4 regions of the Serratia sp. 2723 genome follow, and region 2 is predicted to be linked to each of the others. Evidence: predicted binding sites of a transcription regulator. Region 2 holds the regulator's gene; each other region holds the start of a gene.

Evidence for each region. The regulator PurR, encoded in region 2, represses purine synthesis genes. The targets are predictions, from matches to a motif close to CANGCAAACGTTTGCNTG.
Region 1: purM (phosphoribosylformylglycinamidine cyclo-ligase) is a predicted target of PurR. The motif match lies at 4,097-4,114, and genes of this name have one in related genera.
Region 3: ABIE29_RS14285 (7-cyano-7-deazaguanine/7-aminomethyl-7-deazaguanine transporter) is a predicted target of PurR. The motif match lies at 2,339-2,356, and genes of this name have one in related genera.
Region 4: guaB (IMP dehydrogenase) is a predicted target of PurR. The motif match lies at 2,885-2,902, and genes of this name have one in related genera.

The regions. Positions count from the first base shown of each region.
Region 1 is NZ_JBNDIN010000009.1:162,044-169,345, forward strand. Features, by position in the region: gene pstB (phosphate ABC transporter ATP-binding protein PstB) at 1-587, shown strand, start outside; gene ABIE29_RS15305 (bactofilin family protein) at 600-1,340, opposite strand; gene speG (spermidine N1-acetyltransferase) at 1,667-2,224, opposite strand; gene purN (phosphoribosylglycinamide formyltransferase) at 2,337-2,975, opposite strand; gene purM (phosphoribosylformylglycinamidine cyclo-ligase) at 2,975-4,012, opposite strand; gene upp (uracil phosphoribosyltransferase) at 4,268-4,894, shown strand; gene uraA (uracil permease) at 5,015-6,304, shown strand; gene ABIE29_RS15335 (hypothetical protein) at 6,493-6,993, opposite strand; gene ABIE29_RS15340 (winged helix-turn-helix domain-containing protein) at 6,983-7,302, opposite strand, start outside.
Region 2 is NZ_JBNDIN010000005.1:223,414-230,715, forward strand. Features, by position in the region: gene ABIE29_RS09925 (Grx4 family monothiol glutaredoxin) at 81-428, opposite strand; gene ABIE29_RS09930 (C40 family peptidase) at 839-1,654, shown strand; gene sodB (superoxide dismutase [Fe]) at 1,882-2,460, shown strand; gene ABIE29_RS09940 (YnhF family membrane protein) at 2,520-2,609, opposite strand; gene purR (HTH-type transcriptional repressor PurR) at 2,934-3,959, shown strand; gene punR (DNA-binding transcriptional activator PunR) at 3,997-4,926, opposite strand; gene punC (purine nucleoside transporter PunC) at 5,052-6,257, shown strand; gene cfa (cyclopropane fatty acyl phospholipid synthase) at 6,598-7,302, shown strand, end outside.
Region 3 is NZ_JBNDIN010000008.1:131,907-139,208, reverse strand. Features, by position in the region: gene ABIE29_RS14300 (BamA/TamA family outer membrane protein) at 1-864, shown strand, start outside; gene ABIE29_RS14295 (DUF4056 domain-containing protein) at 864-1,985, shown strand; gene tusA (sulfurtransferase TusA) at 2,001-2,252, opposite strand; gene ABIE29_RS14285 (7-cyano-7-deazaguanine/7-aminomethyl-7-deazaguanine transporter) at 2,451-3,116, shown strand; gene ABIE29_RS14280 (DcrB family lipoprotein) at 3,334-3,900, shown strand; gene glpC (anaerobic glycerol-3-phosphate dehydrogenase subunit GlpC) at 3,936-5,135, opposite strand; gene glpB (glycerol-3-phosphate dehydrogenase subunit GlpB) at 5,132-6,403, opposite strand; gene glpA (anaerobic glycerol-3-phosphate dehydrogenase subunit A) at 6,393-7,302, opposite strand, start outside.
Region 4 is NZ_JBNDIN010000009.1:96,492-103,793, forward strand. Features, by position in the region: gene ABIE29_RS15030 (TIM-barrel domain-containing protein) at 1-419, shown strand, start outside; gene ABIE29_RS15035 (YhfG family protein) at 540-707, shown strand; gene ABIE29_RS15040 (Fic/DOC family protein) at 785-1,228, shown strand; gene ABIE29_RS15045 (hypothetical protein) at 1,228-1,413, shown strand; gene xseA (exodeoxyribonuclease VII large subunit) at 1,417-2,793, opposite strand; gene guaB (IMP dehydrogenase) at 2,963-4,426, shown strand; gene guaA (glutamine-hydrolyzing GMP synthase) at 4,531-6,108, shown strand; gene ABIE29_RS15065 (N-acetyltransferase family protein) at 6,181-6,606, opposite strand; partial or broken gene ABIE29_RS15070 (SRPBCC family protein) at 6,645-7,123, opposite strand; gene ABIE29_RS15075 (DUF1571 domain-containing protein) at 7,139-7,302, opposite strand, start outside.

The sequences.
Region 1 (7,302 bases), on a different contig from region 2:
TGGATCGCTGCCGGATTGACGGTGAACTGCAGCTTGATGGCGAAACCATTTCCGGCCCGCAGATTGACGTTGCCGCTTTGCGGCGGCGCGTGGGCATGGTATTCCAGCGGCCAAACCCGTTCCCGAAATCGATCTACGAAAACGTGGTTTACGGCCTGCGCTTACAGGGAGTCCGTGACAGACGTATTCTTGATGAAGCCGTGGAGCGGTCTTTGCGGGCCGCCGCGCTGTGGCACGAGGTGAAAGATCGGCTAAGGGAAAATGCGTTCCGCCTTTCCAGCGGTCAACAACAGCGGTTGGTGATTGCACGGGCGATCGCGGTTGAACCGGAGGTGTTGCTGCTCGATGAGCCGACCTCTGCGCTGGATCCGATTTCTACCTTAACCATCGAGGAGCTGATTTCGGCGCTGAAACAGCGCTACAGCGTGGTACTGGTGACCCACAACATGCAGCAGGCCGCGCGGGTTTCCGACTATACGGCGTTTATCCACCAGGGGACGCTGGTGGAATATAACGATACCGATGCGATTTTTACTTCGCCACGTCAACGCCGCACAGAGGATTACATTACTGGCCGCTATGGTTAACGGGCGAGGAGCTTAATTGCTATGTTTGTGCGGCTGTGGGGGCAGTTGTTCCTGCTGTTCAGGTTCAACCTTTTTCAGTGCGGTCACTTTTGCTTGAGCGGGCTGGGCCTGAGGAGATGTTTTTTGCATCAGCTGCGACTGGCCAATAAACAGGCCGCCTTTCTCAATAGAGATTTCGTCGGCGAAAATATCCCCGCGCATGCTGCCCTTAGGCTGGATTGACAGTGAGTCGGCGAAGCAACGGCCTTCAACCGGACCATTGATTATGATCTGCTGGGCGCGGATCTCGCCTTTGACATGACCGCTGGTTTCAATGCGCACCATGTGGCTGCAACTGATGTTCCCGTCAACCCGGCCTTCGACAATGATATTGCCATCGCCTTCGATCACTCCGGTGAATAGCGCACCATTGGAGATAAAGGTGTCCTTTTTGGCACGGATTGGCTTGATGGCGTCGGCAACTTCAGACAGGAGGTTTGGCTCAGAGTGAGCAACCGGCTGAGGCAGGAGCTGATCGATAAGCTCCTGGGTTTTTTCCTCATTAACGGCTTTATTTTTCTTATTGAATGACAGCATTTGATTCATCCTTGTTATTTTGTAGATAAACGCCAGCGTTGTCAGCAGCGCCAGGACCAAGGCGGTGAGCAGTGCGCGTTTTAGGTAGATACCGGTGAAGCTGATCCCTGTCAGCCAGAGAACGATGGACAGCGCCCATAATCCCCAGACACACCATAATAAGTTGTAATTACGCATGTTTTTCAGGCCGTTTGAAGTCCATTTGCCGCGAAAGTGCGGGATGCCAGGCGGCAACCAGCGTGACGGTTCCTGTAGGCTATCCGTAGAAGCGGATGATGATACCTAATATTGTCGCCTAATTCACCACTCGGTTGGTCAATCCGAGTCTATGGCAATGCGGAAATTAATTTATTATTTGTATGATTCACTATAATGAATTGATTTTTTTTAATATATTAGCGTCGATTGGGCATAAACTATTAACTGGCTCAAACTGACAAGATTTCCTGTTGATCTTCACCTATCTGTAATCAGGGGGAGATTCATCGCCCCCTGGTTTCCAGTTACTTCACCAGGGGCTTGTCGCCAGACTGGGCAGTCTTGAACTTCGCCAAATACTGCGGCTGGAAGATGCACATACGCAGCACGGTGCGGTATGCGCCACTCACGAAGAATTCGTCAATCAGCTCGCCTTCCACCTCAAAGCCCAGCTTGCTGTAAATATGGATCGCCTTCGGGTTTTCTTTATCGACGATCAGATACAGTTTATACAGGTTAAGTACCGAGAAGCCGTAGTCCATCGCCAGCTTGGCGGCGGTGCTGGCATAGCCTTTGCCCTGATGCGCCGGATCGATGATGATCTGGAATTCGGCGCGGCGGTGAATATGGTCGATCTCTACCAGTTCAACCAGCCCGACCTTGGCCCCTTCATGCTCGATGATAAAACGCCGTTCGCTCTGGTCGTGAATGTGTTTATCGTACAGATCGGAAAGCTCGACAAAGGCTTCATATGGTTCTTCGAACCAGTAGCGCATGACGCTGGCGTTGTTATCCATCTGGTGAACAAACGCCAGATCTTCCCGTTCCAGCGGGCGTAGTCTGACGTTGGTGGTGCTCGACATACATTCTCCTCGAGATCATTAATCTGGCAAAAGTATAACCTCAGGAGCGGATTGAAGGCGAAAAAAAACGGTACCGTGAAAGGCACCGTTTAGATTGCGGTTAAATTGCGGGTCAGTCGGCGGCATAACCTTGTGCTGGCAGGCGTTCACCATCCAGCCAGGCTGCGTTATCGCGCATTGCCAGCCGCCCTTCGATAAACCAGCTCACCACCAGAGGGTATATGGTGTGTTCCTGGGTTTGCACCCGCTCAATGACCTCATCTTCCTCGTCACCGGGGAAGATCGGTACCTTGGCTTGCAGGATCACCGGGCCACCGTCGAGCTGCTCCGTGACGAAATGCACCGAAGTGCCATGCTCGGCGTCGCCGTTGTCGATAGCCTGACGATGGGTATGCAATCCGGGGTATTTCGGCAGCAGGGAAGGGTGGATATTCAGCATGCGCCCGGCATAGTGCTGCACAAAGGCGTTGCTGAGAATGCGCATATAACCGGCCAGCACCACCAAATCGGGTTGGTATTGGTCGATAGCTTGCGCCAGCGCGGCGTCAAAGGCTTCGCGATCGGCAAAGGCTTTGGCATCCAGCGCTTGAGCGGCAATGCCAGCCTCTTCGGCACGCTGCAGGCCATAAGCCTGCGCGTTATTGCTGAATACCGCCACGATAGTGGCGGCGATCCGGCCCTGTTGGCAGGCGTCGATCAGCGCCTGGAGATTACTCCCCTGGCCGGAGACCAACACCACAATCTTTTTCATCACTGGATGACCACTTGTTGTTCGTCAGAAGAAGCGGTCAGTTTACCAATCTGCCAGGCTTTTTCACCTGCGGCGGTCAATATTGCGATGGCTTTTTCTACCGACTCCTGTGGCAGCGCGATCACCATACCGACACCGCAGTTAAAGGTACGGTACATTTCATGACGGCTCACGTTGCCTGCCTGCTGCAACCAACTAAACACGGCAGGCCACTGCCAGCTCGACTCGTCGATCACCGCCTGCATCCCTTCTGGTAACACGCGTGGGATATTTTCCCAGAAACCGCCGCCGGTCAGGTGAGCAATCGCGTGCACCTCCACTTTCTCGATCAATTCCAGTACCGATTTGACATAAATTCTGGTCGGCTCGAGCAGGTGATCTGCCAGCGGTTTGCCTGCCAGGTCGGTGGTTGTGGGATCGGTCTTGCTCACTTCCAGGATCTTGCGCACCAGCGAATAACCATTGGAGTGTGGGCCTGAAGCGCCCAGTGCGATCAGCGCATCGCCAGACTGTACTTTGCTGCCGTCGATGATTTCTGATTTCTCAACCACGCCCACGCAGAAACCGGCGACGTCATAGTCTTCACCATGGTACATGCCGGGCATTTCGGCGGTCTCACCACCCACTAACGCACAGCCGGACTGTTTACACCCTTCGGCAATCCCGGTGATCACGCTGGCAGCGGTATCCACATCCAGCTTGCCGGTGGCGAAGTAATCGAGGAAGAACAGCGGCTCAGCGCCCTGAACCACCAGATCGTTAACACACATCGCCACCAGATCGATACCGATGGTGTCGTGGCGTTTTAAATCCATCGCCAGACGCAGCTTGGTGCCTACGCCGTCGGTGCCGGAAACCAGTATCGGCTCGCGGTATTTCTGCGGCAACGCGCACAGGGCGCCAAAACCGCCCAGCCCACCCATGACTTCCGGGCGGCGGGTCTGTTTCACTACACCTTTGATGCGGTCTACCAATGCGTTGCCAGCATCGATATCGACACCTGCGTCTTTATAGCTGAGAGAGGTTTTGTCGGTCACTGCGCGATCCCCACGACGGTTTGCGGTTTGAGAACGGTGCTTCCGGCGGTGATGCCGGAACCAGGCGCGGCAATTCTAACAGCGCAAGCAAACGTTTGCGAGAACCATGTGAACCCACTCGAACTTTTCGTCTTCTATACTGTTGATCACTCTTTTGTTGATCTCGATCCGGCTATTGGTAGTGGCGTCGGGAGAAAAAGGCGGTATAATCCGGCGATTTTTTTGGCCGTCAACCACCTTAATAGGAGAAAAATGATGAAGATCGTTGAGGTGAAGCACCCGCTGGTTAAGCACAAGCTTGGTCTGATGCGCGAACACGATATCAGCACCAAACGCTTTCGTGAGCTGGCTTCTGAAGTGGGTAGTTTGCTGACCTATGAAGCGACCGCCGATCTGGTGACAGAGAAAGTCACCATCGAAGGCTGGTGTGGGCCGGTTGAAGTTGAGCAGATTAAAGGGAAAAAAATTACCGTAGTGCCAATCCTGCGTGCCGGTCTGGGCATGATGGAAGGAGTGCTGGAGCACGTGCCGAGCGCTCGTATCAGCGTGGTTGGTGTTTATCGTGATGAAGAAACCCTGGAGCCGGTGCCTTATTTCCAGAAACTGGTTTCCAACATTGACGAGCGCATGGCGCTGGTGGTTGACCCAATGCTGGCTACCGGTGGTTCGATGATCGCCACTATCGACCTGCTGAAGAAGGCCGGTTGCAGCAGCATCAAGGTGCTGGTGCTGGTCGCTGCGCCTGAAGGGATCGCCGCGCTGGAGAAAGCGCATCCGGATGTTGAGCTGTATACCGCTTCGATCGATCAATGTCTGAATGACAAAGGGTACATCGTGCCTGGCCTGGGTGATGCAGGCGATAAGATATTTGGTACCAAATAATAAATAAGCCGACCTGAGAGTCGGCTTTTTAATGCCCTTTGTACTGCCAAGCCTGGCAATCCATTGAGCATTTATCACCAAGCCAACACAACTGATACTAACTCAGAGGAAAAACACCCCATGACCCGTCGCGCCATCGGCGTTAGTGAACGCCCACCGCTGTTCCAGACCATCCCACTCAGCTTCCAGCATCTGTTTGCCATGTTCGGGGCCACCGTGCTGGTGCCGATCCTGTTCAAGATAAACCCGGCGACGGTGCTGCTGTTCAACGGCGTGGGGACATTGCTGTATCTCTTTATCTGTAAGGGCAAGATACCCGCCTATCTGGGTTCCAGCTTTGCGTTTATTTCACCGGTGTTGCTGTTGTTGCCGCTGGGGTATGAGGTCGCACTGGGTGGCTTTATCATGTGTGGCGTGCTGTTCTGCCTGGTAGCGCTGATCGTCAAGAAGGCTGGAACCGGCTGGCTGGACGTGATGTTTCCGCCTGCGGCGATGGGCGCAATCGTTGCCGTCATCGGTTTGGAACTGGCGGGCGTGGCGGCCAACATGGCCGGGCTGTTACCGGCGGAAGGCTCCTCCGCAGACAGCACAACCATCACTATTTCACTGGTGACGTTGGGCGTTACCGTATTGGGTTCGGTGCTGTTCCGTGGTTTCCTGGCGATTATCCCGATCCTGATCGGGGTGTTGGTAGGTTATGCGCTGTCGTTCTTTATGGGCGTGGTGGATCTGACGCCTATCCGTGAAGCACACTGGTTTGCCTTGCCGACCTTCTACACGCCACGCTTTGAGTGGTTTGCCATTTTCACTATTCTGCCGGCGGCATTGGTGGTGATTGCCGAACACGTTGGCCATTTGGTCGTCACGGCGAACATCGTTAAGAAAGACCTGTTGCGCGACCCCGGTCTGCACCGCTCAATGTTTGCCAACGGGATTTCTACCGTGATCTCCGGCTTCTTTGGCTCTACACCTAACACCACCTATGGTGAGAACATCGGTGTCATGGCCATCACCAAGGTTTACAGCACCTGGGTGATCGGTGGAGCGGCTATTCTGGCCATTCTGCTTTCCTGCGTAGGCAAGCTGGCGGCGGCGATCCAGGTGGTGCCGGTGCCGGTGATGGGCGGCGTTTCCCTGTTGCTGTATGGTGTCATTGGCGCTTCGGGGATCCGCGTATTGATCGAATCCAAGGTGGATTACAACAAGGCGCAGAACCTGATCCTGACTTCGGTGATCCTGATTATCGGCGTTAGCGGCGCGAAAGTGCATATCGGTGCGGCGGAGCTGAAAGGTATGGCATTGGCGACCATCGTCGGTATCGGCCTGAGCCTGCTGTTCAAACTGATCAGCCTGTACCGCAAGGAAGAAGAAGTGATCGATGTGCCAGAAGAGCGACTGGACCATAAATAGCCGGCAAAGGCCCGTTAGCCTGCTGGTCATTATTGTGCCAATATTGTCCACCTTAACGATGGGAATATTGGCTTTATGGCCAGGTGATGTCTCTTGGCCCGCTATCGCCTGCTTTCTGCGCCTTGATAGCGGGTTGTTGGCACGGATAATTGGGCAACAGGGTAGTGCATCTGCCAAAGGTTGCCTGATTATAACCGATTACAGTAAAAGACCGGAATATCGGTTTCATAGATAAAGTACCCTTGCTTACCTGCTGGGCGTATGGTGTAGCCTGACAAGCTGTTTATTTTGGAAAAAACATCTGGCACAAGGCGTTTTTCAATAATTTCAGGGATGGTATCTCTGGCATATTTATTGATATAGAGGGTTTTAAAGAAATATAACCCATTATCATCAACTTCGTAGCTTACAATGATATCACGCCTGATATAGTACGTGTTCTTCCCATCATAGAAGTTTGCAGTTATTGAGAATTTACCTCTTCCATCATTTTTTTCGCTGTCGCCTTTTAAGTTTACTATTATATTGTAATTGGCAACCACCTCAGGTTTTGGTACGAAAAATTTAAAGTAAAGCTTAGATTCGCAAGAGATAGTTTTCGTTTTATTTTCTGCGTAAAAAAAGTAATACGCTACGGCTAGAATAGCACATATTAACATTACTAATGGAATGATGACTTTAGTTTTCATAGCCAGTCCAATGATATGATTTACAATTGCTTCTAGCATCACTATCAATGCGATTATCACATAAGAAAATTGATTCTCTTTTAATTGTAGGATTTCCAAAGTAATACAAAGACTGGTTCCCTTCTTTATTGCACTGTATGTTGTGAATATCAATTCTTGATTTGATATCTGAGAGGGTGAATTGCCCATCTTCTCTATAGATATTACAATATTGATACTTTCCTATTAATGTGTAATTGACTTCTAAAGATTTTTTGGTGTTGTAAATATAAATTGATAAGGCAGTGATAAGGGTGAAAATCATCACTA
Region 2 (7,302 bases):
GGGCTGACAAACAGACGTAAAAAAATCGGGCGGCACTGTTGAAGGTGCCGCCCGACTTTATCTGGTCAACCTCTGCGCCATTAAGGCTGCTGGTCTTCCTGATCTTTATATTTCTCGGCCGTTTCTTTGATCAACGGCTGCAGTTCACCACGCTGGTACATCTCGATGATGATATCGCAGCCGCCAACCAGTTCACCATCCACCCACAGCTGCGGGAAGGTTGGCCAGTTGGCATACTTTGGCAGCTCGGCACGGATATCCGGGTTTTGCAGAATATCAACGTAGGCAAAACGTTCGCCACAGGCTGAAAGTGCCTGCACGGCCTGAGCAGAGAAACCGCAGCTTGGCAATTTCGGTGAGCCTTTCATATACAGCAGGATCGGGTTGGCAGAAATTTGCTGCTGAATTTTTTCAATCGTCGTCATTATTGCTTCCTCAAGCCACATCATGGCTACAACATGCATCACACTGGCTATTGTAGCGGCAGGACCGGTGCCAAGAAAACGCCATCTTTTGCAGGGACATTCTCTGATTGCCTCAGCAAAAACGGCGGTCACACCGAACCGGTTAAAACATGGCCCCAGAATAACATTTTTAATCGGGACGTTTCACTATTATATTTGCGCAGCCCAATGCCGGCGAGCAATAAGCCAACCACATGATCTCTGTCGCTTTTTTAGGCGACAGGTGTTTGATTTTGCGACAATAAAAATGCCATTAACGTTTTCTCACAATATGGATTAGTATTTATGAGATCCACGCTGTTTTATAGGGTGAATTTCGGGAATACTGTGACTCATTCGATTTCTGTTTCGGAGCCAAGGTTGGTAACGTCGATATGCGGTTAATTATTACACTTTTTGTGCTGCTATTTACGCAGCTCTTCTTCAATTTGGCGCACGCTGCGCCACAGGCACGTGTTTCTGCCGAGCAGCGCAAGAGTCACGTTAATGAAGCACGGCCAGACGACCGCAAGAAAAAGAAAGCGGAGAAAGCCAATAAAAAAGTGAAGGCAGCCACCCCTCCGAAAACGCTAAAAACCAAACCGGCAACCTTAAAGACGGCCAAAAAAACCACCAGAGTTAAAACCAAAAGCCAGGCAACCAAAACGGCCAAGCTCAAAGTGACTCCGCCTAAAAAAGGCTATAAAAAAGGCTATGGTCGCCATCGTGAAGAAGGCAAAGCTACGGCAAAATTGGCTGGCCGCGACAAGCCGTTGAAACTTTCCGCCGCCCATAAAAAACGTTATCAGCACGCCAAGCAAACCGCCATGGCCAAGCTGATGGGGCAAATGGGTAAACCCTACCGCTGGGGTGGATCTTCACCTGGTACAGGCTTCGACTGCAGCGGGCTGATTTATTACGCGTACAAAGACGTGGTGAAAATCAAAATGCCGCGTACCGCCAACGAAATGTACCACCTGCGTGATGCAGCGCCGATCAAACGTAATGAGCTGGAGAAAGGCGATCTGGTGTTCTTCCGCATCAACAACCGTGGCACCGCCGATCACGTTGGCGTCTATCTTGGTAACGGTAAGTTCATCCAGTCACCGCGCACCGGTGAAGAGATTCGCATCAGTCAGTTGGATAACGACTATTGGCAGAACCATTACATTGGCGCCCGCCGCGTAGTGACCCCGACCACCATTCGTTGACCTAGCACGGCTGAGCCAACTGCTCAGCCGTGCCTTACTCCCCAGAAAATCAAAAACCGCTGCGACTTTAATCAATCAGCCACTTGGCACACTTTGGATGTTCTTTTCGCTCGGAAAGTTGTTAAGATTAATGACCATAACAAAAGTGGTGCAATTGCGTTTTTTCGCCCTCGGCCACCCAGGCCCACAGCGTCGGAGAGACGTATTGTCTATAAAAGGAGAAAGCAATGTCGTTTGAATTACCTGCATTACCGTATGAGAAAAACGCTCTCGAACCGCACATTTCCGCGGAAACGCTGGAATACCACTATGGCAAGCACCATAACACCTACGTGGTTAACCTGAACAATCTGGTGAAAGGCAGCGAGTTCGAAGGTAAATCCCTGATCGAGATCGTCAAGACCTCCACCGGTGGAGTGTTCAACAACGCCGCCCAGGTCTGGAACCACACCTTCTATTGGCACTGTTTATCACCGCAAGGTGGTGGCGAGCCAACGGGCGCAGTGGCAGAGGCCATCAACAAGTCATTCGGCTCCTTCGCCGCCTTTAAAGAGCAGTTCACCGATGCCGCCGTGAAAAACTTCGGCGCTGGCTGGACCTGGCTGGTGAAAAAGGCGGACGGCAGTCTGGCGATCGTCAGCACCTCGAATGCGGCAACCCCACTGACGGGCGCAGACGTTCCGTTATTGACCGTTGACGTGTGGGAACATGCTTACTATATCGACTACCGCAATGCGCGGCCAAAGTACCTGGAAAACTTCTGGGCGTTGGTGAACTGGGCGTTCGTGGCAAAAAACCTGGCTTAACGACGGGTGACTAGCTAATAAGGCGCGGCACAAGCTGCGCCTTTGTTTTTTGCTGAGGATCAGTTCAATGCGGCAACAAAACTGAAAGCAATAATCATTGCCAAAGCACCCACGGTAGTGAGTAATGACATCTTCAAATTGGTATCCATATACAACTCCCTCTCAGATTGGCTTTTCCAGAGCATAAGCCACACAGTTAATACGTCAAATCATTTTCCCATAGTTCGTGATGAAAATCTTGTTATGATTTCCCCACGGATAAATACCGATTAGCTCTTCCACTTTTCTTCAATATGCGACAAAATCCGCAGTTCACAACTGCGTACCGATAAACTGCCCCTCCCTGTTCAAGCGATTTACGACTTCAGCACTAAAAACTCAGTTTTCGCTTATCTGGGAAAGGATCTACGCAGGCAAACGATTAACATCATACTTACATGCTGTAACATGTAGGTTTAGGAGTCATTCTTTACATGGCAACGATTAAAGATGTGGCCAAACGCGCTGGCGTTTCTACCACTACCGTATCGCACGTTATCAATAAAACGCGTTTCGTCGCCGAAGATACCAAAACGGCCGTTTGGGCCGCCATCAAAGAGCTGCACTATTCACCCAGCGCCGTGGCCCGCAGCCTCAAGGTCAACCACACCAAATCGATCGGCTTGCTCGCCACCTCGAGTGAGGCCCCCTATTTTGCCGAAGTGATCGAAGCGGTAGAAAACAGCTGCTACAGCAAAGGCTATACCCTGATCTTGTGTAACTCGCACAATAACCTGGATAAACAGCAAGCCTATCTGGCAATGCTGGCGCAAAAACGCGTCGATGGCCTGCTGGTCATGTGCTCAGAATATCCCGATCAGCTGCTGGGCATGCTGGAAGATTACCGTAATATTCCTATGGTGGTGATGGATTGGGGTACCGCGCGCGGAGACTTCACCGATACCATTATCGACAATGCCTTCAAGGGCGGCTACCTGGCAGGTCGCTACCTGATCGAACGGGGACACCGGGACATCGGTGCCATTCCGGGTCAACTGGCGCGTAATACCGGCGGAGGTCGCCATCAGGGCTTTCTGAAAGCCATGAAGGAAGCCAACATCGAAGTGCGTGAAGAATGGATCGTGCAAGGGGATTTCGAGCCCGAATCCGGCTATAAAGCCATGCATCAAATCTTGTCACAAAAGCATCGCCCAACCGCCGTTTTCTGTGGCGGTGATATTATGGCTATGGGGGCAATCTGCGCCGCCGATGAGCTGGGGTTGCGTGTACCGCAGGATATCTCGGTTATTGGTTACGACAACGTGCGTAATGCCCGCTACTTCACCCCGGCGCTGACCACCATTCACCAGCCGAAAGAACGCCTGGGCGAGATGGCCTTCACCATGCTGTTGGATCGCATAATCAGCAAGCGTGAAGAGTCGCAGGTGATTGAAGTGCATCCAAAACTCATTGAGCGCCGCTCCGTGGCAGATGGTCCTTTTGTCGATTACCGCCGTTAACCCTCCGTAGGGGCGCTGCAAATTGTGCTGCGCCCGATTAGCGACGCACTGCCCCCGGTTCCTCTTCACTGAGCCATTCCTGATTGAGCGTTTCGCTATCGCCCAGATAGTCCAACAGCCAGGCCATAGCCGGAGACTGGGCATTTTGCTGCCAGGTCAGGCAGCAGGCACTGGGCGGGAAAGGTTCATCCAGTGGTAACACCACCAGTTCGCCACTTTGTACCAACGGCAATACCCGATGCGCGGGCACCATACCCACACACAGCCCGGCACGCAAACAATCTACCGCCGAAACCCAGTCCGGCACGGTCAGCCGCCGCTGGTTGTCCAGCGACCAGGTCACCCGCTTGGGTAAATTGCGCGAAGTATCTTCCAACAGCAACGAGGGATAAGGGCGAAGCTGATCGTCGCGCAGCTTTCCTTGCAAGGCGGCCAGCGGATGTTTGGCATGCACTACACAGAGCCAATTCATAAAACCCATATCGCGAAAGGCAAAACCGCTGCCTACCGGCACCGCCCGCGTTGCACCAATGGCCATCTCAGCTCGGTCATCCACCAGCGCATCCCATACGCCGTTGAAAACTTCCGGTTGCACCATCAGCTCCACATCGGGGAAATGGCGATAAAAATCCAGCACCAATTGGCGACTACGCTGGGGTTTGACGATCAGATCGACCGCAATCCTCAGTTGCCCACGCCAACCGTTGGCCACCTGCTGGCACTGTCGTCGAGTATCGAGCATTTTTTTGATAACAACCCGCGCTTCTTTAATAAACAGCGCCCCCGCCGGCGTCAGCTCCACATCGCGGTGACGGCGCTCAAACAGCGGCACAGCCAGCCATTGCTCCAGTTGGCGTACCGTATAACTCACCGCAGAAGGAACTCGGTGCAACTCCTGTGCCGCCGCGCTGAAACTACCGGTCCGCGCTACCGCATCTACCACATCGAGTGAATATTCAGACCACATAATCTTGCCTTCAAATTTTTTAACAGCATCTTGCAAATATTACCGTTTCACAAGCAGAGATCCAGCCGTATACACTTGCCGGCGCTTCAAAACCTGCGACAACATAATTTTAACGAGAAATAGCAATGCGAAATTTTGGATTTATGTTCTATCTGGCCGGCCTGAGTATGTTGGGCTATCTGGCTACCGATATGTACCTGCCCGCTTTTGGAGCAATGCAGCAGGATCTGCAAATCTCCGCTGGGGCGATCAGCGCCAGTCTGAGTATCTTCCTGGCGGGCTTTGCCTTCGCCCAATTGCTGTGGGGACCACTGTCCGACCGTATTGGCCGTAAGCCCGTGTTATTGATTGGCCTGGCGCTGTTCGCCGTCGGGTGTCTCGGTATGCTGTGGGTCGAGAACGTGACACAACTGTGGTCACTGCGCTTTATTCAAGCCATTGGCGTGTGTTCCGCCGCCGTCACCTGGCAGGCGATCGTGGTCGATCGCTACCGCGATGGCAAAGCCAACCGCGTTTTCGCCTCTATTATGCCGCTGGTCGCCCTCTCTCCGGCGCTGGCCCCGCTGCTGGGTGCCTGGTTGCTCAACCATATGGGATGGCGGGCCATCTTCGCCGTGCTGCTGGGGATTACCGCCCTGCTGCTGATCCCCACCTTATTGCTGAAAGATCGTAGTAAACGAGTGCCTTCCGCCGATAAGAAGCCCAGCCTTGGCTTTATGCAGATCTTGAAATCACCGGTGTTCAGCGGCAACGTGATGGTTTTTGCCGCCTGCTCAGCCGGCTTCTTCGCTTGGCTGACAGGTTCACCCTTTATCCTCGGCGATATGGGATATAGCCCCAACGATATTGGCCTGAGCTATGTGCCACAAACGCTGGCTTTCTTATTAGGGGGTTACAGCTGCCGTAGCGCTTTAAATCGCATTTCTGGCAAAACCTTGCTGCCGTGGTTGCTGTTAGCTTACGGTATCAGCATGGCGGCGTTGTATCTGATCGCCACGCTGAGTGAACCAACGTTGACCACGCTGTTGATCCCGTTCTGCTTCATGGCGTTAGTAAACGGTGCCAGCTATCCGATCCTGGTGGCCAATGCGTTGATGCCCTTCCCCAACAACAGTGGCAAAGCCGCAGCGCTGCAAAACACGCTACAGTTGGGATTATGCTTTATAGCCAGCCTGTTGGTTTCGGCATTTATCGCCCGGCCGCTGCTAGCCACTGCCACCGTAATGGTTGCCACCGTATTCTTGGCGGCCTTGGGCTACCTGATCCAACGTGGCAAAGGAACAGATGAAACGCAGGTAACGCGGCAGGAACGTGTTGAGTCAGCGCAATAATTACCTTTTAAAATAGTCACTTAATGAAAATTCTTGCCGAGCGCGATTTGCAGTTGAGTCTGCACCTCGGCAAGCCTATACTCAAAAGCAACCTTTTAGAATAACAGTTATACTAAGCTCTTATTGCAGCAACTGCTGCGTACGTGGATGGCATCACACTTTTTTTAAGGTTGCATTTACCCGCGTCCTTTGGCGCAAAGAGCCTCTTAAATTTCCTCTGTTCCAGTCGGTTTTCAGACGCCACGGTGAGTTTTTACCGTAGGTATACGTATGTCCCTGTAGAAATTGTCTACGCTAAATTCTGCAGGATCATAAGTCAGAAGAAGGTGATGGAGAAGCTATGAGTTCATCGTGTATAGAAGATCTGAGCATCCAGGATAACCATTGGTATCGTATCGCACATGAAATGCTTAGCATGGCCGGTATTGAAATCAATGGCTCACGCCCTTTCGATATTCAGATCAACAATCCCAATTTCTTTAAACGCGTACTGCAAAACGGCTCCCTGGGGCTGGGCGAAAGCTACATGGACGGTTGGTGGGAATGTGAACGGCTGGACATGTTTTTTCAGCGGGTTGTCGCAGCCGGTCTGGAAAAGAAACTGCCCCACCACCTGAAAGATATCTTGCGTATTGCCGCCGCCCGCCTGACCAATCTGCAATCCCAAAAGCGTGCCTGGATCGTTGGCAAAGAGCATTACGATCTGGGTAACGATTTGTTTACCCAGATGCTGGATCCCTATATGCAATATTCCTGTGGCTACTGGCAACAGGCCACTACCTTGGAAGAAGCACAGGAAGCCAAGCTACGGTTGATTTGTGAAAAACTGCACCTGCAGCCCGGCATGCGGGTATTGGATATCGGCTGTGGCTGGGGCGGCCTGTCTGCTTATGCGGCCAGGCACTATGGCGTTTCCATGGTGGGGGTCACCATCTCTGCCGAACAGCAAAAAATGGCGCAAGAACGCTGTGCCGGGCTGGACGTGGAAATTCTGCTGCAGGATTACCGCGATCTCCACCAGCAGTTTGACCGCATCGTCTCGGTT
Region 3 (7,302 bases), on a different contig from region 2:
GGCTTTTTCAGCAGTACAGGTGCCTTCGGCGTTGGCTTTGAAAACTACAGCTTTTTCGCTAACGACCAATGGCGCTTCTTTGCCAGCGGCTCCCTGAATAATATGCCAACCTATTTCTGGGGCACCGGTTATCAAGCCGGGCGTCACGATGGTAATAAGGAAAAATATACCCAGCAAGCGTTCCAGATAGCACCACAGCTGCTGTATCGTATTGCCAATGCCACCTACGCAGGGGTTGGCTGGGATTTTTCTTCGACGCACGCCAGCGATCCCGATGGGGGAGATAGTAGCCTGTTCAAAGCTCAAGAAGCTGGCCCCTCATCGATCAGTTCAGGGATCAGTGGCTCGTTAAGTTACGATACGCGCGATTTCGTTTCTAATGCCAGCCGAGGCCAGTTTCTCAGCCTGAGCGACACCTATTTCGCGCCAGAATTGGGCGGCGATAGCCGCTTCAATACCCTTGCAGGACAATACAATGCCTATCACAGTCTGAGTGAAAAGAGCGTACTGGCATTGGACGTCTACAGCCGTCTGACCACCGGCGATGTCCCCTGGGACAGGCTGTCCGAACTGGGAGACGACAAACGGATGCGGGGCTATTACCAAGGGCGTTATCGCGACAGGAATACGCTCAGCGGCCAGGTTGAATATCGCCGCAAATTGAGCTGGCGGCACGGTTATGTCCTTTGGGCAGGAGCCGGAACCCTAAGCCGCAAAACCGGTGATCTGGGCCAAGGGCCTTGGTTGCCGACGGTGGGGGTTGGCTACCGTTTTGAATTCAAACCGCGGATGAACGTACGGCTCGATTTTGGGGTCGGGCGTGAAAGCAGCGGGTTTTATTTTCAGGTAGGAGAAGCTTTTTAATGCGTTTTATTGCGCTGATATTTTTGCTGCTGCTTAGCCCCATGCTGCCCGCCAAGGCCCTGGAAACGCTGATCACCTCGCAACCTACCCGTGAGAGCCTTGTTGCCTGGCCGGTGACTGAGCCACTCTCGCCACCGGATGGTTTGCGCCCTTGCTGCGCCTTTGGCTATAACCTCAAAGTACAGGCGTTAGGCATCCCGGTGCCGTTTTATCAATTGGGTAATGTCGTAGACGCCGATCGGCTTGGCGCACATCACTATAATGACAGCGCTTTCAATGCCATCGGCAACTTGCTGGGATTGGGCAGTGAGCAATTGGGGTTGGTCTACACCTATCGTGGGGGATTTATCGACATCGCTCACGTTCGCGATACTGCCGACAATACCCTGTTCCTGTTCAGCCAGCTGTTGCCTAAGCTGGGCCAGCAATGGACTCTCGATCTTGGCCCGGAATTGGCAAAGCGTCGTATACAACTGAACGCCTTTACCCCACCACGAGAGGCTGCCCAACGCTATACGTTAGCGGCTTACCTGGCCGGAGAGCTCGCCTTCCAGATGGCGGCATGGCATGAAGTGGCACAGTGGTACGGCTACCAATCGGTGCCCGGATTTCCTGAACAGATTTCTGCATTTACGCCAGAGGATTTGTATTCCAACCTGCTGGGGGCAAGGTTGGCGATCGACGCTATCCTGCAAGGGCGCGCGGTATCCGTTGCCAGTTACAATAGCGCAATGGAAACGCTGATACCCGAGGCATTGCACCAGCTTGGCGCAGTTTCAATCACCGAAACCCAGCGGCAATTTGACGGCATTGACGGCGACTGGTGGGACAGCCACCGCCGAGTACCGGAGAAATTTTTAGTCTTAAAACGGGATTACACCACCAGCAGCAATCGCCTGCCCAATCAGCCGCCCTTCGAATATACCGCTCCGCAACGTCTGACGTTGCCACTACAGATTGAAGGATTAACGCTGGCGAAACTGGCGGAACTGCAACTCTGGCCTGGGGATGCCATGCACAACTTGCCAGCCCCGGCGCATTATTATCGCCCGGAGGATTTTAGTGGGTTGGCCTTACACGCGAGTGCACTGGACGCGCAGCAGATACTGCAGAAACGTTAAGCAACCGCTCAGTGATTAACTCTCGATCCCTTTGCGCAGCAGATAGCGATACGGGGCCTGCTCGGTTTCCTGAGCCACCAGCGTATGTTCCATAAAACGGCAAAAACCCGGGATGTCGCGGGTGGTGGCCGGATCGTCGGCGATGATCAGCAAGGTTTTACCGTTATCCATATGGCGCACGGTTTTACGCACCATCATTACCGGTTCCGGACAGCGCAGCCCCAGCGCATCTAGCGTCTGGTCTGCCTGGGCAAAAATGTCAGTCATACATCTCTCTCGATCTAAAACGATCGGCGAACCCTCGCCGGATCTGATTACCCGCTAGTTTACGCCGGTAGTTTTTCTGCGCAAGATACGTTAACGTTTGCGTTAAATTTAACCATTGCATTGAATGCCCAAACGCGTACCATGTCGCCGCGCAGTTAACAATGGGTTCCCTCACCCCACACTCAAAAAGGCTACATTATGTATTCGTTTACCGATCGACAACGCTTAATCGCGTTGGTTTGGCTATCGCTATTCCACATCGCCATCATTACTTCCAGCAACTATCTGGTGCAGTTACCGATCAGCATTTTCGGCTTTCACACCACCTGGGGTGCCTTCACTTTTCCGTTTATCTTCCTGGCCACTGACCTGACCGTACGGATCTTCGGAGCCCCGCTGGCACGCAGGATTATCCTTGCCGTGATGGTCCCGGCGCTGTTTATCTCCTATGTGATCTCCACCGTCACTTTCCAGGGCGAGTGGCAAGGCTTTGCCGCCTTGGCCAGCTTCAACCTGCTTGTGGCGCGTATCGCCGCCGCCAGCTTTATGGCGTACGTGCTGGGCCAGATCCTGGACGTACAGGTGTTCAACCGCCTGCGCCAACGCAGCGCCTGGTGGGTTGCTCCCGCCGCGGCCATGTTCCTTGGCAATATCAGCGATACCCTGGCCTTCTTCTTTATCGCCTTCTACAAAAGCAGCGATCCCTTTATGGCCGCCAACTGGGTGGAGATCGCACTGGTGGATTACAGCTTCAAGGTGCTGATCTGTCTGTTGTTCTTCCTGCCGATGTACGGGGTACTGCTCAATATGCTGCTAAAACGTCTGGCAGAGCGCCAACCCGCCAGCCGGTTGCAACTGAGTTAATCCACCTTCTGGTTTATACTGGGCAGCCTGACTTTATGGTGGCTGCCCATGTGCTTGACCACTCGCCATGCTAATAATGCTCATTAGCCACAAATATCAGATTTTCACTCTAGAAAAGAAAGGCGAAGTAGACGACTATCGTCTATTACTTAAAAAACCTGTGACATCTTGCCATACGGTCAACCAACTCTCTCTGCAAAGGAATAAGGAACACCAGATGCGTAAAGTAACAAAATTGATGGGTATCGGCCTGTTAGTGCTTGGCCTGGCGGCCTGTGATAGCGCCACCAAAGACAGCAATGCACCAGCAGGTAACGCAGCAGCCAGTGTCCCAACCGGGCAACAGGTGAGTTTATTGGATGGCAAGCTGACCTTTACGCTGCCAAACGGTTTGGCCGATCAGAGCGATAAGCTGACCAACCAGCCGACTAACGTGCACATCTATACCGACAGCACCAACCAGCGTGCGGTGATCGCGATCGTCGCGGACAAGGCAGCGGACGATCTGGAAACCCTGACCACGCGTATGGAAGAACAGCAACGCTCCCGCGATACCAACCTGCAGGTTATCACCAATAAAGCGGTTGAAATTAACGGTACGCCAATGCGCCAACTGGATACCGTGATCACCGTGGCTGGCCAAAAAGCCTACTCTGGCGTACTGCTCAGTATGCTGCCAAACGGTAAGCAACTGACCCTGCAAATCACGCTGCCGGCAGATAACCAGCAGCAGTCTCAAGACATAGCGGCTGGCGTGTTCAATACTGTGAAGATCAAGCAGTAAGCGCAGTGGGCCAGCATGCTGGCCCGATTAATGCGTTACGCCAATGCCTGTGCCAACAGGGTGATCGGATGTTCACAGCGCTTGCTGGTGGACATCTCGATCTGCCATTTGCAGGTTTCACAGTCGGTGATCACCATATCCACCCCGCTCGCTTCAATCTGGCGAAATAGCGAGGCACCAATGCCTTGCGAGGTTTCATAGTTTTCCGACTTGAAGCCGTAAGTCCCGGCGATACCACAGCACTGCGAATCCAGCACCACCAGTTCCAGCCCTGGGATCTGCCGCAATAGCTCCAGCGTATAGGCCGTCCAACCCATTTTCTCCATATGACACGGCGTGTGGTAAGCCACCCGCAGCGGCATCTGTTTGAGCGGCAAGGTGCGCCCTTCAGCGATCAGGCGATAGAGATAACGCGTGGCCAGCTCCACCCGTTCACGTACCGCCGAGGTGTCCACCTCCAGCAAATGCGGGTACTCGTCACGCAGGGTGAACGTGCAGCTCGACGAAGTAGCCACCACCGGTATGCCTTTGGTCAGGACCGCCTCATGCAGCGATTCCGCATTCACTTTGGCCTGTTTCTTCGCCTGCGCAATAAAGCCGTTGGCGATCAGCGGTACGCCGCAGCATTTCTCACGTTTGAGCAGCTGCACGCCGATATCCATGGCGTTAAACACCTTGATCAGGTCTTTGCCAAGCTGCGGATGGTTGTAATTGACAAAGCAACCGTGGAAAAACGCCACCTGCTCGGCATAGTGCTGTTGCTGCTCTGCCTGCTGGCGATACCAACGGCGGAAGGTGCCAAACGAATATTTCGGCAGCTCACGCCGATGGTCGATCTTCAGCGCCTTATCCAACAGTTTGCGTACCGGCTTCAGGCCGGTAGTCGCGTTAACGATCGGCGCAAACGGCGTCGACAGAGTGCCCATGATGTCGGTATGGCTGAGGATGGCATCGCGCAGCGTCGGTTTGCTTTGGCTGAAATTGGCCCGGGCGCGTTGGATAATATCGCCAATTTTAACGTCGGAAGGGCAAGCCACTTCGCAACGTTTGCAGTTAGTACAATATTTCAGTGCTTCGTCGTAAAGTGCAGGATCTTTCAGCCGCAGGCGCTCCCCGTCCGGCCCGGCCTGTTTTGGCCCCGGATAGAGCGGGTTGGCCTTGGCAACCGGGCAATAGGTAGTGCAGACAGTGCATTTGATACAGCTCTCGAAGCTGTTGTCTGGTAACAGGCTCATGCTACAACCTCCTCTGCCAGGATCTGTTGGGCCACGTGCAGCGCACCGAGCAGCGAAACCCCAGCGCCACAGCCCTGCTGCAACGGATCGTAACCGCCAGCCACGGCTCCGATAGCATACAGATTAGTCATCGCCTCACCCTGTTTTAACGCCCGCAGCGCGGTATCGGTCTGAACCCCAAATTGCAGGTACGGCTGCGGGGCAAACAGATCGGCATCGCTCCAGTCGGCACGTTCGGCTTTGCTGTACACGTCGAGGCCAAATACCGGCTCACGAATGCCGTCAAAAGCGGCCACCAGGCCGTTGCTGAAGAAGCTGCCGCTGGCCAGTATCACCTGCTGCGCCCGCAGCGGAATATCGGTGTGATTGCGGGTATACAGACCGGTGACGCGCTGCCCGTCGAAGCTGGCACGCAATACGCTATCCCCCGGCATAAACACTCCACCCAGCTGCTGCAAGCGCTGGCGCAGTGCCTGATGCAGCCGCATACCGAGCACGGAAGGCGGCAGCGTGGGTAACAGATAAACGGGCTTACCGACCAGCCGGCGCAACGTCATCAACGGTTCATCATCCTCTAACCCCAGGCAGGCAGGTAGCAAAATAGCCTCTGCCTCACCTGCCTGGCGCGTGATCTCCTCTGCCAGCAGAGCCAGATGTTCTGGCAGATCCAGTACGCGGGCAATATTCACCGCGCGGAACTCGCTGGGATTATTACGTAGCCGATCCAATACCGGCAGATGCAAAAATGCCACCTCGGCCTTGAGAGCCTGCTCTTGCATCAATGAGCTGGCCGCCATCTGCGGTTGGAAATCCAGAAAGCCTTCAATCCCCAGTACGGCGATATTCTGCCACGGCAACTGGCCGTCCAAGGGTGAGACAGGGATCGCCAGGGGGCTGAGCCAGGTGGCACGGCAAGTCCCGAGAGGGGTCACGCGTAGATGGTTTTGGCTGCTATCACCCTGCATCTGCCACCCGCAACGCTGTAGCAATTGCTCGGCTTGCGTAGCCAGCGCAGCCACCTGTGTGGCCCCCATCAGACTATACGGATGCTGCGGAGCCTGCTGCGCCAGCGCGGGTAAGGCGGACAGAGGCGACGCCACCGGCGTCCCATCGGGCAGATGGGCCAGCAGATCGAGCGAGCCGGAAGAAAAATAGAGCGCACTTTGGCCGGAACTGACCACTGCGCAGCGTTTGCCATGCTCGGCTAAACGGATAGCACAGCTCAACCCGGCCAAGCCACCACCAATCACCACCGCATCAAATTGCATCATCCGCCTCCTGCTTAGGATCGCCCTGCGCATCCAACCCACATAGCCCTTGATATACCCAACTGGTGAATTCGCTCTCCCGCAGGGCATCGCCCCAGGCGATAGGCCGCACGCCTTTCCAGCGTTCATTGAGGAAATGGGACAGTTGGGTGATGGATTGCTGCGGCGTCACCACGTTAAACCGCGTCAACAAACCTGCGGCACGGCAGGCACACAGCTCACCCTGGCAGGTCCCCATACCAACGCGGGTACGGCGGCGCAGATCGACCAGATTGTTGACGGTCAGAGAATCCACCGCATAACGTACCTCACCGGCGGTCACCGCTTCACACTCACACACCAGGCTGTTGTCCAGCCGGTTGCCAGCAGGGACCAGGCTGGCGCGATCGCCATGACGGTACACTGCCGAACCCCGGATGCTGGCAGGCAGTGAAACCACGCTGCGCACCGTTTCTTCGGCGCTCTGACGGGAACCGGGCAACGCCACTTCCGCCGTGGTACAAAGGCTGTCAATGCCCAGCTTGGCGCAGACCAGGTCGGTGGCCCATTCGGCCATCAGCCGGTAAGTCATCAGTTTGCCGCCGGTAATGGTGATAAACCCCTCCAACCCGTCGCGCGCCGCATGGTCGAGCAGCACGATGCCACGGCTGACGTTGCGCCCAGAGGGATCGTCGTCGCTGGCAACCAGTGGCCGCACCCCCGCATAGGCACGTAGAATGCGCGTTTGCGCCAGTTTCGGGGCCAGCAGCGAACCTTCGCGGATTAATATATCCACTTCCTGTGGCGTCACCACCATGTTGTCTATCTGATCGTAATCGATATGGGTGGAGGTGGTACCAATCAGCGAGATGGTATCGCCAGGCACCAGAATGTCGGCATCTGCCGGTTTGCGGCAACGG
Region 4 (7,302 bases), on a different contig from region 2:
GGTACTGCTTCTACAGCGGCCAATGGTACAGCGGTGGCCAACGCATTGTATTGGAGGCACCGCTGGAACGTTTGCCATTGCTGGTACGTGCTGGGGCAGGGATCCCGATGTCACAGCGGTTGGGGCATGTGGATAATGCAGCAGACGATCGCCGGGAGCTGCGGCTGTTCCCTACCAAGGGCTGCGGATGGTCCTCTGGCCTGCTGTTTGAAGATGACGGGGAAAGCCATGGCTGGCAGCAGAATAATGCGCTGTGGCTCCGCTGGGAGGCGGTGAGTGACAATCAGCGCATCGAACTGACCTTAACCCACGAGGGGCATTTCAAACCGACGTGGCAGGTGCTGAACATTGTAATGCCAGCAGGTGAGACTCGCGAACTGTGGGTGAACGGGGTTTGCCGGGCTACTTATGTGCTGTAATTAATGTCATATCCCAACCCTCTGCAGAGGGTTGGGGAAGTATCAAACTGGATGAAGTTTGGCGTGAGATTGGCTATCATTGATACACAGCTACCTAGGTACCTAAATAAGGTGTTCTCTGTGAAAAAGATCAGCCTACAAGCCAAATTAGCCTATTGTGCTCAGACGCGCCGTTCAAACTATGCTGCCAGTTTGCGTCTGGAAGGTTATGACGTTACTCAAGAAGAGTCGAAGCGGGAATTACCTTCGCGTGAAGCAGTACTTCGCGTATATCGGAAGTCTGCCTGATTTTGGATAAGTACGGCACTGGGCAGGATCCATACTGTTACCCAGGTAGCCGTACGCTACGTAATGAATTGGGTATCTTGGATGAGGCTTTGCTCGCACAAGCTGAACGAGATCTTTCAGAAATAGCCGCTAGCCAGATCGATTTTTCTCTTCCACCCTACGACTTGGCCTATTTTAAAAAGCTTCATCGCACATTATTTCTCGATCTTTACGATTGGGCAGGTGAGTTTCGCGCCATTGACATTTCGAAAGGTCACACGCGTTTTTGTAACGCGACTCGAATTGAACCAGAGGCTGAAAAGATCTTTAGCGGCATGGCTCAAAGTGGCTGGTTTGAAGACTATGATCGTCCAGAACTGATTTGTGCCGTAGCTGAGTATTTTGGTGAGTTGAATATGGTTCATCCTTTTCGGGAAGGGAACGGCCGTGCTCAGCGTCTTTTGTTCGAACATCTCATCGTCAATGCAGGTTTTGCAATTAGCTGGTGGCCAGTCGTGCGCCATCGCATGAGGAGGAATTGATGACTATTGCAGAATATCTCGAGCAAAAAGGACGAAAAGAAGGGCGACTGGAAGGACTAGAAGAAGGAAAACTCAAGGAGGCCCTGAAAATAGCTCGTTCCATGCTGGCGAACGGTTTCGAACGTACCATGGTAATGAAACTGACCGGCCTTTCCGCAGAAGAAGTCGATCAGCTCTGCCACTAACCGCTACTCCACCACGCGTTTCTTACGTGGCTTTTTCGCCACGGTGACGGTTTTGACTTCGCTCTCCACCCAGCCATCCTGCAGGCGGGTTTTCAGCATTTCCCCAACCTGTGCCTGCTTGGTGGTTTTCAGTAATTCACCTTGTGGTGTCTGAGTTACGCTATAGCCTCGAGCCAGGGTTGCCAGCGGACTAACCGCTTCCAACTGACTACAGGCGACGCCAAAGCGTTGGCGATAGCCATTGAGCTGCCGCTCCATCCCCTGCTGCAAACGGTATTCCTGCTGCTGAACACGCTGCTGCAAACGGTGGATGCGGCCCATCGGCTGGACCTGCGCCAGGCGCTGCTGCACGCGTTCACTGCGGCGAGAAGATAGCCGTAATTGCTGCTGCATCCCATCTTCCAAACGGCGCTGTAGCTTCAATAACAGCGTTTGCTGCCGAGCTAGCCGCAGGTGTGGATGCTGCTGTTGCAGACGGTGGTTGATGCGGGTGAACTGCTGCTGGCGCTGCGCCAGATAATAATCCATCGCCATTTCCAGGCGTTGTTGCTGTGACTGTAATTGGCGCAATAACTCTAGCTGATTACGGCTGACCAACTCCGCCGCTGCGGAAGGGGTAGGTGCCCGCAGGTCGGCAACAAAGTCGGCAATGGTGACGTCGGTTTCATGACCAACGGCGCTGACGATCGGGATACGGCTGGCAAAAATTGCCTTCGCGACGCGTTCGTCGTTAAAGCTCCACAAATCCTCTAACGAGCCACCGCCGCGCCCGACAATCAGCACATCACACTCATCACGGCGGTTGGCGGTTTCGATCGCGCGAACGATCTGCAACGGAGCTTCTGCACCTTGCACGGACGTGGGATAAATCACGATCGGCAGTGAAGGATCCCGCCGCTGTAGCACCTGCAAAATATCGTGCAGAGCCGCGCCGCTGGCGGAGGTGATCACCCCAACGCATTTGGCCGGGCTTGGCAATGGTTGTTTGAACTGCTGATCAAACAAACCTTCGGCCGCCAGACGCTGTTTTAACTGTTCGAATTGTTGTTGCAGCAGGCCGTCACCGGCAGGCTGCATGCTTTCGGCGATCAGTTGGTAATCACCACGTGGTTCATACAGGGTGATGCTGGCCCGCACCAGAACCTGCTGGCCATTTTGCGGACGAAAGGTGGTGCGACGGTTGCTGTTGCGGAACATCGCACAACGCACCTGGGCACGGTCATCTTTCAGCGTGAAATACCAGTGGCCGGAGGAGGGCTGGGAGAAGTTGGAGATCTCGGCGGAGAGCCAAATCTGCCCCATTTCCATTTCCAGCAGCTGTCGAACCGTCTGATTGAGGCGGCTTACGGTAAAAATGGACGGTGAAGTAGGTAGTGACATGTGACCCAGATCAAATTTCAAAACAAGCACTTAATTGGTCGATATTACAGCTCGGCGAAAGGTAATCAAGAGTTTTTGTAAGAAAGTGCTGGAGGCAACCGATTACGCTCTGTATAATGCCACGGCAATATTTTATCTTTTCCGCATCCACCTTGGTGAGATATTGCCCATGCTACGTATTGTAAAAGAAGCTCTAACGTTTGATGACGTTCTCCTGGTTCCAGCCCACTCCACAGTTCTGCCTAATACCGCAGATCTTGGCACCCAACTGACCAAATCCATCCGCCTGAATATCCCTATGCTGTCCGCAGCCATGGATACCGTAACCGAATCCAACCTGGCCATTGCGCTGGCGCAGGAAGGCGGTCTGGGCTTCATTCACAAAAACATGTCCATTGAGCGCCAGGCGGAAGAAGTTCGCCGGGTGAAAAAACATGAAAGCGGCGTGGTCACGGACCCACAGGCCGTTACACCTTCCACCACGCTGGCAGAAGTGAAAGAGTTAACCGCGCGTAACGGCTTTGCCGGTTACCCGGTGGTGACCGAAGAAAACGAACTGGTGGGGATCATTACCGGCCGTGACGTGCGCTTCGTCACCGATCTGACTCAGCCTGTCACCGCAGTGATGACGCCAAAAGAGCGCCTGGTCACCGTCAAGGAAGGCGAAGCGCGTGAAGTTGTGCTGCAAAAAATGCACGAAAAACGCGTTGAAAAAGCGCTGGTGGTGGACGACAGCTTCCACCTGCTGGGCATGATCACCGTCAAAGACTTCCAGAAAGCAGAGCGTAAACCTAACGCCTGTAAAGATGAGCATGGCCGTCTGCGCGTAGGCGCTGCGGTGGGTGCTGGTGCCGGTAACGAAGAGCGTGTTGATGCGCTGGTCGCTGCTGGTGTTGACGTACTGCTCATCGACTCTTCACACGGCCATTCCGAAGGCGTGTTACAGCGCATCCGTGAAACCCGTGCCAAATACCCAGACCTGCAAATCCTTGGCGGCAACGTCGCGACCGGGGCGGGTGCCAAAGCCCTGATGGAAGCCGGCGTAAGCGCGGTGAAAGTCGGTATCGGTCCTGGCTCTATCTGTACGACTCGTATCGTAACCGGCGTGGGTGTTCCGCAGATCACCGCTATCGCCGATGCGGTCGAAGCGCTGGAAGGAACAGGTATCCCAGTTATCGCTGACGGTGGTATCCGTTTCTCTGGCGATATCGCCAAAGCGATTGCTGCCGGTGCGTCTTGCGTGATGGTTGGTTCAATGCTGGCGGGGACGGAAGAATCTCCGGGCGAAATCGAGCTGTATCAGGGCCGTTCGTTCAAATCTTACCGTGGGATGGGTTCTCTGGGCGCGATGTCCAAAGGTTCCTCGGACCGTTACTTCCAGACCGATAACGCCGCTGATAAACTGGTGCCGGAAGGTATCGAAGGCCGTGTGGCCTACAAAGGCATGCTGAAGGCGATTGTACATCAGCAGATGGGCGGCCTGCGTTCCTGCATGGGCCTGACCGGCTGTGCGACCATCGACGAACTGCGTACCAAAGCCGAGTTTGTGCGCATCAGCGGTGCCGGTATTCAAGAAAGCCATGTGCATGACGTGACCATCACCAAAGAATCACCAAACTACCGCATGGGCTAACGCTTTAACCTCTCTCCTGCGGGAGAGGGGCAGGGATGAGGGGACAACCTCTCATCCCAAATACCCTTTTTGCTCTTTTTCTCTGTTGCTGGAATTTGCCTCACATGACAAAAAATATTCATAAGCATCGCATCCTGATCCTGGATTTCGGTTCACAATACACCCAACTGATTGCCCGCCGCGTGCGTGAGATTGGTGTTTACTGTGAGCTGTGGGCCTGGGACGTCAGCGAAGAGCAGATCCGCGAATTCAATCCAAGCGGCATCATTCTCTCCGGTGGCCCGGAAAGTACCACCGAACTGAGCAGCCCGCGTGCGCCAGAATATGTCTTCACCGCCGGCGTACCGGTATTGGGTGTGTGCTACGGCATGCAGACCATGGCGATGCAACTGGGCGGCCATGTACAGGGTTCAACCGAGCGTGAGTTTGGTTACGCGCAGGTGGAAATCACACAATCAAGCGCCCTGATCCGCGATATCGAAGATGCGATCAGCCCGGCAGGCAAACCGGTATTAGACGTATGGATGAGCCACGGCGATAAAGTTACCGCTATCCCGTCAGATTTCGTCACCGTTGCCAGCACCGATACCTGCCCGTTTGCCATTATGGCCAACGAGGAAAAACGCTTCTACGGCGTACAGTTCCACCCGGAAGTCACCCATACCCGCCAGGGCCAGCGTATCCTGGAGCGTTTCGTGCTGGATATCTGTGGTTGTGAAGCGCTGTGGACGCCTGCCACCATCATCGAAGATGCCGTTGCGCGTATTCGTGAGCAGGTCGGTGAAGATCACGTGATCCTCGGCCTGTCTGGCGGCGTGGACTCATCCGTTACCGCCATGCTGCTGCACCGTGCCATTGGCAAGCGTCTTACCTGCGTATTCGTAGATAACGGCCTGCTGCGCCTCAACGAAGCCGACCAAGTGTTGGAAATGTTCGGTGACCACTTCGGTCTGAACATCGTGCACGTAGCAGCGGAGAATCGTTTCCTGAGCGCGCTGGCGGGTGTTGATGAGCCAGAAGCCAAACGTAAAATCATTGGCCGCGTGTTTGTCGAAGTGTTCGACGAAGAAGCCTGCAAGCAGAGCGCTGTGAAATGGTTGGCTCAGGGCACCATCTACCCGGATGTGATTGAATCTGCCGCTTCCGCTACCGGCAAAGCGCACGTGATCAAATCGCACCACAACGTCGGTGGCCTGCCGAAAGAGATGAAGCTGGGGCTGGTGGAACCGCTGAAAGAGCTGTTCAAAGACGAAGTGCGCAAGATTGGTCTGGAGCTGGGCCTGCCGTACGACATGCTGTACCGTCACCCGTTCCCAGGGCCAGGTCTGGGCGTGCGCGTATTGGGCGAAGTGAAGAAAGAGTATTGCGATCTGCTGCGCCGTGCCGATGCGATCTTCATCGAAGAGCTGCACAAAGCCGATCTGTACAACAAGGTCAGCCAGGCGTTCACCGTGTTCCTGCCGGTGCGTTCCGTTGGTGTGATGGGCGATGGCCGTAAATACGATTGGGTTGTCTCACTGCGTGCAGTAGAAACCATCGACTTTATGACCGCGCATTGGGCACACCTGCCGTACGATTTCCTGGGGCGCGTATCCAACCGTATCATCAACGAAGTCAACGGTATTTCCCGCGTGGTTTATGATATTAGCGGCAAGCCACCGGCGACCATCGAGTGGGAATGATTAGCCGTTAGTTAACCCACGACTAATAGCATGTTAGTTTTATTATTAAGCCATTTATTTTAAATGGCTTTTTTATCTTTTTGGCGAATGCATCAGGTAATACTCTTCGCCGACGTCACCGCCGGTGGAGATAATCTGCCAGCCGTGCTTGTGATAGAACGCCAGTGCCCTGTCGTTTTTCACCAGGCACTTGAGCGAGCCAGTGGAGCTGAACGTCTGCTCTGTTGCGTGCAGTAGCGCACTGCCAACGCCCTGCGGTGGCAGCTGCGGATCGACATACAGGTGGTGAATAAAATCCTCGGCGCGATAAATCGAAACAAAACCGAGCAGCTTGCCATCCTGCTCGGCCACCCAGATCTCTTCGCCCAAGGTGGAACGGTCAAAATCTTCCAGCCGGTAATTTTGCCTATCTTGCCAGGTGAAAGCGGCTTGGCGGGCGGCCAGATACAGGCTGCGCAGGAAAGGGCGATCGGCCTCTTGGCAAGGTCTTATTTGCATGGCAGCTCCTGATGATTTGCTAGCACTATAGCTGACAATCAACTCATTTCAACGCTGGTGCCCAATCGTTGGGCCAACCCTTTTGCCCCGGCCCGCATCACCGCATCACCGCATCGTGGTTCCAGCGAAATAACGGTGCTGCCAGTGGTGCCAAATAGTTCATCCAGCGCGTCGTGGTACGCACCTGCCAGGTATAACGCGCAAGGGTATAAGCCCCATCAGAACTTAACAGCCATTGGCCGGCCCTTTCTACTTCGCCGCTGGCTCGTCCCTCCAGCAGCTTTAGCGGCACGATATTTACCACATGCATGTCGAAGGTGATGCGGTAAGGCAGCACGCCTTGCCAGGTATAACGGTGCAACGCACCGATGCCGAGTGCATCGCCTTTGCCTATCTCAATCACCTGCAACAGGTTTTTCCACCAGTTTGGCCAGATATCGGGATGATAAAGCACCTCCCACACCGTCGGTAACGGGGCTTTGATGCGCCAGGTGGTGGCAAACTGATATTCGGCCATAGCTTGGGTTCTACCTTAAGGAGTAAAGAAGTCAGCGGGAAAATGCAGGTTGAACACCAGCGCATCCATTACCACGGTTTCCATTTCTCGATCGTCGGTATCGTAGCTCATTACCTTGGTTGGGAAGCCGTGGCTGTCCTCTAACCAGACCTCATAACGGTGAACGTCATCAATGCTAA